Regions from separate parts of the Kribbella sp. NPDC000426 genome, predicted to be linked through region 1. Evidence: predicted binding sites of a transcription regulator. Region 1 holds the regulator's gene; each other region holds the start of a gene.

Region 1 (3,948 bases):
CCGAAGGCGTCGCGGAGGCGGCCGAAGACGCTCTTGTGGGTGGCTTGGACCTGGCCCTGGGGGCGTTCCTCGTCGCGGGCGACCGCCAACTGGCGGAGCAGGTCGGCCTGGGCGTCGTCGAGCTTGGTCGGTGTTTCGACGATGACCTGGACGATCAGGTCGCCGCGGCCGGCGTGCCGCAGCCTCGGTACGCCGCGTGCGGTGAGCGTCTGCGCCGTCCCGGACTGCGTGCCAGGCCGGATCTCCAGCGGCGTCGTCTCACCCTCGAGCGTCGGCAGGTCGATCGTCGTACCGAGCGCGGCCGCCGTCATCGGGAGTGTGACCGTGCAGTGCAGATCGTCGCCGTTGCGGGTGAAGATGTCGTGCGGCTCGACCTCGATCTCGACGTACAGGTCGCCGGCCGGTCCGCCGCCGGGGCCGACCTCGCCCTGGCCGGACAGCTGCACGCGGGTCCCGCTGTCGACGCCACCGGGGATCTTCACGGTGACGGTACGGCGCGAGCGCACCCGCCCGTCGCCGGCGCACTCGACGCACGGGCTCGGGATCGTGGTGCCGTAGCCGCGGCAGTTCGGGCACGGGCGCATCGTCCGCACCTCGCCGAGGAACGACCGCTGCGTGTGCGTCACCTCGCCACGCCCGTGGCAGATCTCGCAGGTGACCGGCTCGGACCCGGCGGCGGCGCCGGACCCGCTACAGGTCGGACACAGTACGGCGGTGTCGACCTTGAGCTCCCGCGTCGTACCGAAGGCCGCCTCGGCCAGGTCGATCCGCAGCGGGATCAGCGCGTCCTGACCGCGCCGCGTCCGCGGTCGCGGGCCGCGGGTCGCGCCGCCGGTCTGGCCGAAGAACGCGTCCATGATGTCGGTGAACGTGAACGCCTGCCCGAACCCGGCGCCGCCCGGCCCGGCGCCCGCGGTCGCGAACGGGTCGCCGCCGAGGTCGTGCATCTGCCGCTTCTGCGGGTCGCTGAGCACCTGGAACGCGCGCCCGATCTCCTGGAACTTCTGGTGCGCGTCCTCGGAGTCGTTCACATCCGGGTGGTACTGGCGTGCCAGCTTGCGGTACGCCTTCTTGATCTCGTCCGGTGACGCGTCACGGCTGACACCTAGGACGGCGTAGTAATCGGTGCTCATACTCCAGACCAGGGGGTTGTGGGGGGTGTCTGATGGTCCAGCGCCGTAGCGAGGAGGTGCTCGGTGCGGTGCATCGGCGCGCGGGGGCGAAGGGGTCGATGCGGAGCATCGTTCCCTTTGCACCCGTGCGGCGAGGCGCCGTGCCGAGTGCCCCGCAGTAGGCGTTGGACCATCAGACACCCCCCCGTCGTTATGAGTCGGCCAGGATCTGGCTGACGTAGCGGGCGACGGCTCGTACTGCGCCCATTGTGCTCGGGTAATCCATATGGGTCGGGCCGACGATGCCGAGGGTGGCCAGCGCCTCCGACTTGGACCCGTAGCCGGTCGCGACCACCGACGTGGTGGCCAGCTCCTCGAACGGGTTCTCGTGACCGATGCGGACTGTCAGGGTCTGCGGGTTCGTCGCCTCGCCGAGCAGCCGGAGCAGGATGACGTGCTCCTCGAGCGCCTCCAGCACCGGCTTGACGTTGCGCTCGAAGTCGTCGCCGTACCTGGTCAGGTTGGCGGCGCCGCCGACGGCGATCCGCTGCTCACCGACCTCGTCGGTGAAGGCTTCCAGCAGCGTGGTGACGATCGACGCGACCAGCGCCCGGTCACCCGGCGCGAACAGCTCCGGCACGCCGCCCAGCGAGGTCGTCGCGTCGGTGAGGCGCTGTCCGGCAAGGACCGAGTTGAGCCGCGAACGCAGATCGGCGATGAGTTGCTCGTCGACATCGTGCGGGTGCTCGACGATCCGCTGCTCGACCCGGCCGTTGCTGGTGATCAGCACCAGCAACAGCCGGCGCGGGCTCATCGTGACGATCTCGATGTGCCGGACACTCGACCGGTTGAGCGACGGATACTGCACGATCGCAACCTGGCGAGTGATCTGCGCCAGCAGCCGGACGGTACGGCGGACGACGTCGTCCAGGTCGACCGCTCCGGCCAGGAACGACGTGATCGCCTTCTTCTCGGCGACCGAGAGCGTCTTGACCGTGCTCAGCTTGTCCACGAACAGCCGGTACCCGGCGTCGGTCGGGATCCGGCCGGCGCTGGTGTGCGGCTGGGTGATGTACCCCTCCTCCTCCAGCGCGGCCATGTCGTTGCGGACCGTGGCCGGCGAGACGCCGAGGTTGTGCCGATCGACCAGCGCCTTCGACCCGATGGGCTCGTGGGTCGCCACGTAGTCCTCGACGATGGCGCGGAGCACATCCAGCTTGCGGTCGTCCAGCACGCGCACCACCCTCTCTCGATCGACCTTGGCACTCGAAAGTTCCGAGTGCCAGTCTACCGAGCCGTAGTACCCACTCCGCGCACTACGGCGTGGGGCGGGTCTCAGGCTGTGCCTCAGGCGGACTCGGGGGACGCCCCCAACGGTACGGCGGCGGGCCGCTCGACCGTACTCGCGACGTCCACAGGCTGATCCTGGACGGCCGCGTCGAGCAGTGACTCGAGTACGTCGAGCACGTGGTAGGCCAACGCTCCGTCAGCACGATGTGGCTCACCGCGACGAAGCGCCCGCGCCATGTCGGCCACACCGACGCCCCGCCCGGCTCCGGCGTACCCACCGGCGACCGGCACCTCGGTCCAGTCGCGCTGCGCAGCCGTGGCGATCTCGACCGTCCCGTCGAAGCCGTTCGGGTCCGGCACGGACAGGCTGCCGTCGGTCCCGTGTACTTCAATCCGCGGCAGCCGGGCCGCCCACACGTCGAACGACATGAACACGGTCGTCAGCACACCGGACTCGTGCTCCAGTACGCCGGTGACGTGCGTCGGCACCTCCACCGGGAACGTCGTACCCTCCCGCGGCCCGGAGTGGATCTTGCGCTCCTGCTTCGACTGACCGGCGCGCGCGGTGACCCGGCGTACCGGACCGAGCAGGGTGACCAGGCTGGTCACGTAGTACGGGCCCATGTCGAGGACCGGACCGCCACCGGGCTGGTAGTAGAACTCAGGCGCGGGGTGCCACAGCTCGTGGCCCGGCGTGGTGAAGGCCGCGAACGCAGCATGCGGTACGCCGATGTCGCCGCGGTCGATCACCGCACGAGCGGTCTGGGTACCCGTGCCGAGCACGGTGTCCGGTGCGCAGCCGACGCGGAGGCTGTTCGCCGCGGCGTACTTGAGCAGTGGCTCGGCGCCGGTGCGGTCGACGGCCAGCGGCTTCTCGCCGTACACGTGCTTGCCGGCTTCCATCGCGGCCTGGTGCACCGGAGCGTGCGCGGCCGGGATGGTCAGGTTGAGCACGATCTCGACGTCGTCGGAGGCGTACAGCTCGTCCGGGGTGAGGGCGCGGATCCCCTCGTGCTTGTCCGCGATCGCTTCGGCCCGGCTGCGATCCAGGTCGGCCACTGCGACCACGTCGACGCCCGGCAGCTTGGCCAGGTGGTCGAGGTACGTGCCGGAGATGACTCCGGTGCCGACGATGCCGATGTTGGTCACTTGCTCGCCCACAGCAGCCCCCGCTCGATGATCGTGCGGACCTCGGGCGTCTCCAGGTCGTCCAGCTTGTGGCCGACCGTGCAGACGAAGACCTTGCCCTCGCCGTAGGGGCGGGTCCAGATCGCCGGCATCACCGCGCCCTCGATCCACGGGAAGTCCGGGTGCGACTCGAACGTCGTGGTCGCGAGCACGTTGTTGGTCGGGTCGTAGTGCACGTAGTACTGCTCGGTGTGCACGTCGAAGTGCTCGATGCCCTCGACGATCGGGTGCTCCTTCACGATGTCCACGCGGTAGTCGGTGAACCCGTGCGGGTGCGAGATGAACTGCCCGCCGACGATGAAGTTGTAGTCGACGTTCTTGCGGAACGAGTCCGCGATGCCGCCGTGCCAGCCGGCGA
Region 2 (3,948 bases), on a different contig from region 1:
CCTGCTGGAACGCACCGCCGAGCAAACCCCGGTCGGCCCGCCCCCACTGGACACCCTGTACGCCGGAGCAGCCCGCCGACGCCACCGCCGTACTGCGGGGCTCGTCGCCGCGACCGTAGTAGCTGTCGGGGCCGTCATCGCCGGGTCGACCCTGCTGACATCTCGCGCTCCGGTCACGTCACCAGCTCCCGTCGCTCCGGCGATGAGGCTGGTCGGCTTCGGTCACGCGGCCATCGCTGTCCCGGCGGAGTGGCCGACCAACGAGAGCCGGTGCGGTACTCCGATGCAGGACACGGTTCTGATCGACGACCCGAGCGCGGCGCTCTACTGCATGGCCTTCCGTCCGGCTGGGGTCGAGAGCGTGGGGCTGTACTACGGAAGCCCGCGAGCAGACTTCCGTGCCGACGAGAGGTTCCAGATCGGCGGAGTACGCGCCGAGCGGCAGCAGACGACCTGCTCGACGTCCAACTACCCCAAGCGCAACACGACGACCTGTGACGGGACAGTGAGTATCCCGTCCCTCAAGGTGTGGTTCCGCGCCGAATCCTCCACGAGCGCTGCGGAGGTCGACCACCTACTCCAGCGGATTCAGATTATGCCGGGCGAGGCCGGCGTCCTGAGTCCGTTGAGAGACGTCGGCCCGCCGACCGGCCCGCTCGTGAGCAGCTATGCGCCGCTGCTGACTACAGCCGGCCTGAAGGTGCAGTACAACCGAGTGAAGTCGCCCAGCTACCCAGCCGGCACGGTCCTGGGTGTTTCGCCTGCTGTGGGCACGATGCTGCCCGTCGGCTCGACGGTGACCGTCACGATCGCGCGCTGAGGAAACTGTCGGTGGCGGTGCCTAGCGTGGGGGTATGGATGCGCAGGCGGTGGTGAAGGTGATGGCGGGGTTGCCGGGCGCCGAGGAGCATGAGGGGTGGGCGGGACAGCCTGTCTTCAAGGTGCGGAACAAGAGCTTCGCCTACATGTCCGAGGATCAGACCCACCTGCATCTCAAGGCTCTCCGGGAGGAGCAGGAAGCGCTGGTCGCGGAGGATCCGGAGGCGTATGCGCCGTCCTGGGCCGGTGGCCGGTTCGCCTGGGTGCTCATCCGGCTCGAGCTGGCTGACGGCGAGGAGCTGCATGAGCTCATCACCGAGGCGTACCGCCTCACCGCCCCGAAGTACCTGGTTGCCCAGCTGACCGCCTGACCAGGACCCACTGCGGGCTGGTGCGGCTGACCTCGGTGAAGCCGGCGCTGAGGTAGACCGACAGCGGGCCGCGGTACAGGTCGGCGGACGGCACCCGGCCGGCCACGCCGGTGTCGACGGCGCAGGCTTCGACCACGGTGGCGCCGTACGAGCCGGCCAGCTCCACAGCGCCGTACACCAGTTCCGCGGCGACTCCCTGGCGGCGGTGGCCGACCGGTACGACGAAGCACGTGATCACCCACGCGTCCGGGTGGTCGGTGCGCCAGTTGGGCGATGCGACGACCCGCGGGTACGCCGTCCGCGGGGCGACCGCGCACCAGCCGACCGGCGTACCTCCGTCGTAGGCCAGGACGCCGGGAGGACGCTCGCCGTCGACGACCTGCGTCTCGAGCAGCGCACGGTTGGCGGCCGGCGGGTTGTCGGACCAGGCCTTGCCGCGGAGGCGGAAGTACTGGCAGAAGCAGCGGGAGGGGTCGCCGCGCTCACCCATCACCGCCGCGACGTCGGGCCAGGAGTCCGGGGCGGCCGGACGCAGCGTCACCATGGGTTCACCGTAGCCGGGGCCTGGCTTGCACTCGTTTGGGTCGAGTGCTAATACTTGGTTAGCACTCCAAGGGCGAGAGTGATAAGTGCTCGTGCCTCGGAGTGTGCAAGAAGACGGCCTCGATGAGGTGCCGGAGCGTGGCGGGACATGAGCGTCGCGGGCCGGTGCCGTCCGTCGCGGGCATCCGGGCCGGCTGGACCACAAAGACTCGACGCGGGAGGACTCGCGGAGAATGCCCAAGCTGATTGCTTTCGATGAAGAGGCGCGCCGTGGCCTCGAGCGGGGGATGAACACCCTCGCCGATGCCGTCAAGGTGACGCTCGGCCCGAAGGGCCGCAACGTCGTGCTGGAGAAGAAGTGGGGCGCCCCCACGATCACCAACGACGGTGTCTCCATCGCCAAGGAGATCGAGCTCGAGGACCCGTACGAGAAGATCGGGGCCGAGCTCGTCAAGGAAGTTGCCAAGAAGACCGACGATGTCGCCGGTGACGGCACCACCACGGCCACCGTGCTGGCCCAGGCTCTCGTCCGCGAGGGTCTGCGCAACGTCGCGGCCGGCGCCAACCCGATGGGCCTGAAGAAGGGCATCGAGAAGGCGACCGAGGCCGTCAGCGAGCAGCTGCTGTCGCTCGCGAAGCCGGTCGAGACCCGCGAGCAGATCGCGGCGACCGCGTCCATCTCGGCCGCGGACACCCAGGTCGGCTCGATCATCGCCGAGGCGATGGACAAGGTCGGCAAGGAAGGCGTCATCACCGTCGAGGAGAGCAACACCTTCGGCCTCGAGCTCGAGCTCACCGAGGGTATGCGCTTCGACAAGGGCTACATCTCGCCGTACTTCGTGACCGACACGGACCGGATGGAGGCCGTCCTCGACGACCCGTACATCCTGATCGTGAACAGCAAGATCTCGAGCATCAAGGACCTGGTCCCGGTGCTGGAGAAGGTCATGCAGACCGGCAAGCCGCTGGCCATCATCGCCGAGGACATCGAGGGCGAGGCGCTGGCGACCCTGGTCGTCAACAAGATCAAGGGCACCTTCAAGGCCGTCGCCGTCAAGGCGCCGGGCTTCGGTGACCGCCGCAAGGCCATGCTGGTCGACATCGCCGTCCTCACCGGCGGCGAGGTGATCTCCGAGGAGGTCGGTCTCAAGCTCGACTCGGTCGACCTGGAGCTGCTCGGCCAGGCCCGCAAGATCGTCGTCACCAAGGACGAGACGACCATCGTCGAGGGCGAGGGCGACGCGGACCAGATCGGCGGCCGGGTCAACCAGATCCGCGCCGAGATCGAGAAGTCGGACTCCGACTACGACCGCGAGAAGCTGCAGGAGCGCCTGGCCAAGCTGGCCGGCGGTGTTGCGGTGATCAAGGTCGGCGCGGCCACCGAGGTCGAGCTGAAGGAGCGCAAGCACCGCATCGAGGACGCCGTTCGCAACGCGAAGGCGGCCGTCGAGGAGGGCATCGTCGCCGGTGGCGGCGTGGCTCTGCTGCAGGCGTCCGTCGCGGCGTTCGAGAAGCTGGAGCTCGAGGGTGACGAGGCGACCGGTGCGCAGATCGTGCGCCAGGCCGTCGAGGCTCCGCTCAAGCAGATCGCCGTGAACGCCGGCCTCGAGGGCGGCGTCGTGGTGGAGAAGGTTCGCAACCTCGAGCCGGGTCACGGTCTGAACGCCGCGTCCGGTGAGTACGTGGACCTGATCAAGACCGGCATCATCGACCCGGCCAAGGTGACGCGCTCCGCGCTGCAGAACGCAGCGTCGATCGCGGCCCTGTTCCTCACCACCGAGGCCGTCATCGCCGACAAGCCGGAGAAGGCCGCGGCCGCTCCGGGTGGCGCGCCCGACATGGGCGGCATGGACTTCTGATCCAGTAGTCCGACAGCACAGCACACAACAAGCGGTCCCGAGCCTCAGGCTCGGGACCGCTTGCTTTGTGGGACGTCTAGGTGCCGGCGATGAGGTGGTGGGCCAGCACCGCGGAGAACGTGCGGACGGGGAGCGTGGGGGTGAGCCCGCAGGGGCCGTCGGACTCGCCCGGGGTGCGGAGCCAGAGCTGGAGGTCCACCGGGGAGGCTGCCTCGACCGGCGCAGTACCGAGTTTGCGGGCCGGTGGGTTGCAGGAGCTGCCGTTGGAGCCGTTGCCGTTGCGGCTGGTGTCGACGATGAAGTGGGACCCGCCGCCCAGCGCCTGCAGGATCGCCGTACCGCGGGTGACCGACTGG
Region 3 (3,948 bases), on a different contig from region 1:
GCACCTCCAGACCGACCTGGTCGAGCTTGAGGCCGACCTCCGGGGCCACGACCTGCGCGCCGGTGAGCGCGGCCAGGTCCTCCAGCATCGCCTTGCGGCGGTCGCCGAAGCCCGGCGCCTTGACGGCGACCGAGGTGAAGTTGCCGCGGATCTTGTTCACCACGAGGGTGGACAGGGCCTCGGCCTCGACGTCCTCGGCGATGATCAGCAGCGTCTTGCCGGACTGCACGACCTTCTCCAGCAGCGGCAGCAGGTCCGCGATCGCGGAGATCTTGCCCTGGTGGATCAGGATGTACGGGTCCTCCAGCACCGCTTCGCCGGCCTCGGCGTCGGTGATGAAGTACGGCGAGATGTAGCCCTTGTCGAACTGCATGCCCTCGGTGAACTCGAGCTCGGTCCCGAAGGTGTTCGACTCCTCGACGGTGATCACACCGTCCTTGCCGACCTTGTCGAACGCGTCCGCGATCAGCGTCCCGATCTCGGCGTCACGCGCGGAGATCGTCGCGACGTGGGCCATGTCGCCCTTGTCGTCGACCGCCCGCGCGGTGTCGACCAGCTTGGCGGAGATGGCCTCGACGGCCGCCTCGATACCGCGCTTGAGGCCCATCGGGTTGGCGCCGGCGGCGACCGCCCGCAGGCCCTCGTGCACCAGCGCCTGCGCCAGCACCGTCGCGGTGGTGGTGCCGTCACCGGCGATGTCGTTGGTCTTGGTGGCGACCTCCTTGGTCAGCTGCGCACCAAGGTTCTCGAACGGGTCGTCCAGCTCGACCTCACGGGCGACGGTGACACCGTCGTTGGTGATGGTCGGGGCGCCCCACTTCTTGTCCAGGACGACGTAGCGGCCCTTCGGGCCCAGCGTCACCTTCACCGTGTTCGCGAGCTTGTCGACGCCGCGCTCAAGCGCGCGCCGGGCGTTCTCGTCGAACTCGAGGATCTTCGGCATGAAAAATCCAGTCCCTCTCTGAAATTCGCTCTCGTTACAGCAGACACGTGCTCGCTGTCCCGGACCGACTCCGCCCCGGCGCCGGCGTACGGCACCAGGGCGGTGTCAGTCAGGAACAGCGAGCGGTCGTCACTTGCTGACGACTGCGAGGATGTCGCGGGCGCCCAGGATCAGGTAGTCCTGGCCGTCGTACTTGACCTCGGTGCCGCCGTACTTGGAGTAGATGACCTTGTCGCCGACGGCGACGTCCAGCGGGACGCGGTTGCCGTTGTCGTCGATCCGGCCGGGGCCGACGGCGAGGATCTCGCCCTCCTGCGGCTTCTCCTTGGCGGTGTCCGGGATCACCAGGCCGGACTTCGTGGTCTGCTCGGCTTCGAGCGGCGCGACGAGGACGCGGTCCTCGAGCGGCTTGATCGTGACCGACACTTGCTGACCTCCACGGTCGATTTGCTTGTCTGGTTCATGGTGGTCGCGCTCCCCTGCCGTCGCGGGGGTCAAGGGCCGGACCGCTGGCACCCTCACACAGAGAGTGCCAACACCGAATCTAGGCCGCGATTAGCACTCGGTCAACTCGAGTGCCAAAGGATTCTCAGCCTGAGACGTAGGCCCGGTGACGACCCGGGTACAGAATGTGGTCATGGCTCTGCCCAAGCTGTCCGGCCGGACGATCGCACTCCTGGCCGCCGTCGCCGCGGTCGCGGTCGGAGCCGTGGCCGCCAACGCCTCGAAGCACGAGTCACCGGCGGCCGCTTCACCCGCGGCTGCTCCGGCCCCGAAGGCCTCGACGACCCCGACCGACCAGGACGTCTCCCATGACGCCACCGCCGCCGAGTTGAAGGCAGCCGCTGCCCTACCGCAGTGCAGGTCGGCCCGGCTCGTCCCGGTCAACCGCAGCTGGGGCATTCCGATGCCGTCGATCTATGCCAGCACCAGCACCACCTGCAACCTCATGTACGGCGACGACCCCTACCGCGGCTCCAACCGGTACGGCGACCCGGACACCGCGATCCGCGTCCTCCAGCGCAACCTCAACTTCTGCTACGGCAGCAAGCTCGCCGTCGACGGCATCTATGGCAATAACACCCGCGCAGTGGTCAAGCAGGTCCAGAGCAAGCACCACCTGGTCGTGGACGGCATCTACGGCCCGAAGACCCGCTCAGCGATGAACTGGCGGCTCTACTCGATGGCAACGAGAAGCTGGAGCAGGAGCTGTTCCAGCCCGCTCTAGAGTTGCCGGGTGACAGTGACGGTGTTGCTCGACGAGGCGGGTGCGGAGGTGCTCGCGGCGGCGTGTTCGGAGTACAAGCCTGGGCGCGAGCTCCCGTTGGTCGAGAAGCTTCGACGGCGGTACGACGCGACGCTGGTGACTACTGCTGTCACGCAGGCTGCGCTGCGGCACCGGGCGGTCGCCAAGTTCGGCGCGGACGCTTCACGGATGTTCTTCACCCCGGACGGCCTCGAGCAGGCGACGCGGACCACGGTGGGCAGACATCGCGCCGTACGACTCGCGACCACCATGCCCGGCGCCAGCGTGGTCGACCTGGGCTGCGGGATCGGCGGTGACCTCATCAGCGCTGCCCGTGCCGGACTCCGAGTGACTGGCGTCGAACGCGACCCCGAGACCGCAGCGACCGCCCGCGCCAACCTGGCCGCCCTCGGCCTCACCGGTGAAGTAGTAGTAGGTGAAGCCGAGTCGACCGACCTCACGCCGTACGACGTGGTGTTCGCGGACCCGGCGCGGAGAGCGGACGGACGGCGGGTGTTCGACCACAACGCCTACTCGCCGCCATGGACGTTCGTACTGGACCTGCTGGAACGCACCGCCTGCGTGAAAGTTGCCCCTGGCATCCCACACGACGCGATCCCCGCCGGCGTGGAGGCCGAGTGGATCAGCGACTCCGGCGAGGTGAAAGAGGCCGCACTGTGGTCCGGCCGGCTCTACGGAGGTACGCCGCGCCGAGCGACCCTCCTACCCAGCGAGGCCACCGTCTCGGACGCACCAGAGGCTGAGGCCGGTCCAGTCGGTCAGTACATCTACGAGCCTGACGGTGCGGTCGTACGAGCCGGCCTGGTCACGGCGGTCGCAACAGCGGTGGACGGGTGGCTGCTGGATCCACGCATCGCTTACGTCACCGCAGCGAAGTACGTCGCAACTCCGCTGGCCTCGGCGTACGAGGTGGTGGAAGAGCTGCCCTACAAGGAGAAAGCGCTCCGCTCGTGGGTTCGTAGCCAGGACATCGGGACGCTGGAGATCAAGAAGCGCGGCGTGGACCTGGACCCCGCCCAACTGCGGAAGAAGCTCGCTCCGAAGGGCTCGGCCTCAGCGACGCTGATCATCACCAGGATCGGCCGGGACGCGGTCGCCTACTCCTGCCGCAGGCTGGCCGATCACCGATAGAATCCTCAGCTATGCCTGATGACGGCCAGCCGATCCGCTCGGAGCTCTTCCCCTCTGCGGGAGCGCACGAGTGGGCCTCGGGCGGCACCAGCTCGGTGCAGACCCACGAGGAAGGTCATCTGGTGTACGCCGCCCGCGGCGTCCTGTCCGTCCACACCGAGCGGGGTACGTCGATCGTCCCTGCCAACCGGGTCGCCTGGACACCGGCCGGTTTCACGCACCAGCACCGGGCGCACGGCGAGACCGACATGCGCATCGTGTTCCTGCCGCCCGCACTGGCCCGGCGGATCCCGGATCGCCCTGCCGTGTTCCTCGCATCCGGACTCGCCCGCGAGGTCCTGCTCGCCCTCACGAGTCGCCAGCTCGACGAAGCCGCCCGCGCCCGCCTCCAACGAGTCCTGGTCGACGAGCTCCACGAAGCGACCGAGCAGCCGCTGCAACTGCCGGAACCGCGCGACGACCGCCTGCGTACGATCGCGCAGCATCTCCACGAGAATCCCGCCGACAACACCTCGCTCGCCGAGCTGGGCCGGCAGGCCGGAGCCGGCGCCCGCACCCTCAGTCGCCTCTTCCGCGACGAACTCGGGATGACGTACTACGAATGGCG

Evidence for each region. The regulator HrcA, encoded in region 1, represses chaperone genes, less so after heat shock. The targets are predictions, from matches to a motif close to TTGGCACTCGNNNNNNNCGAGTGCCAA.
Region 2: a site for HrcA is predicted at 1,759-1,785, ahead of groL (chaperonin GroEL). Genes of this name have one in related genera too.
Region 3: a site for HrcA is predicted at 1,499-1,525, ahead of groES (co-chaperone GroES). Genes of this name have one in related genera too.

What each region holds. Positions count from the first base shown of each region.
Region 1 covers NZ_JBEPDK010000002.1:428,518-432,465, reverse strand. Annotated here, with positions in the region: gene dnaJ (molecular chaperone DnaJ) at 1-1,133, opposite strand, end outside; gene hrcA (heat-inducible transcriptional repressor HrcA) at 1,324-2,346, opposite strand; gene ABT313_RS09890 (Gfo/Idh/MocA family protein) at 2,460-3,563, opposite strand; gene ABT313_RS09885 (ThuA domain-containing protein) at 3,548-3,948, opposite strand, start outside.
Region 2 covers NZ_JBEPDK010000005.1:455,553-459,500, reverse strand. Annotated here, with positions in the region: gene ABT313_RS26320 (PASTA domain-containing protein) at 1-820, shown strand, start outside; gene ABT313_RS26315 (MmcQ/YjbR family DNA-binding protein) at 855-1,190, shown strand; gene ABT313_RS26310 (GNAT family N-acetyltransferase) at 1,150-1,734, opposite strand; gene groL (chaperonin GroEL) at 1,967-3,592, shown strand; gene ABT313_RS26300 (glycoside hydrolase family 6 protein) at 3,669-3,948, opposite strand, start outside.
Region 3 covers NZ_JBEPDK010000005.1:498,143-502,090, forward strand. Annotated here, with positions in the region: gene groL (chaperonin GroEL) at 1-943, opposite strand, end outside; gene groES (co-chaperone GroES) at 1,073-1,369, opposite strand; gene ABT313_RS26535 (peptidoglycan-binding domain-containing protein) at 1,581-2,171, shown strand; gene ABT313_RS26540 (class I SAM-dependent methyltransferase) at 2,181-3,341, shown strand; gene ABT313_RS26545 (AraC family transcriptional regulator) at 3,353-3,948, shown strand, end outside.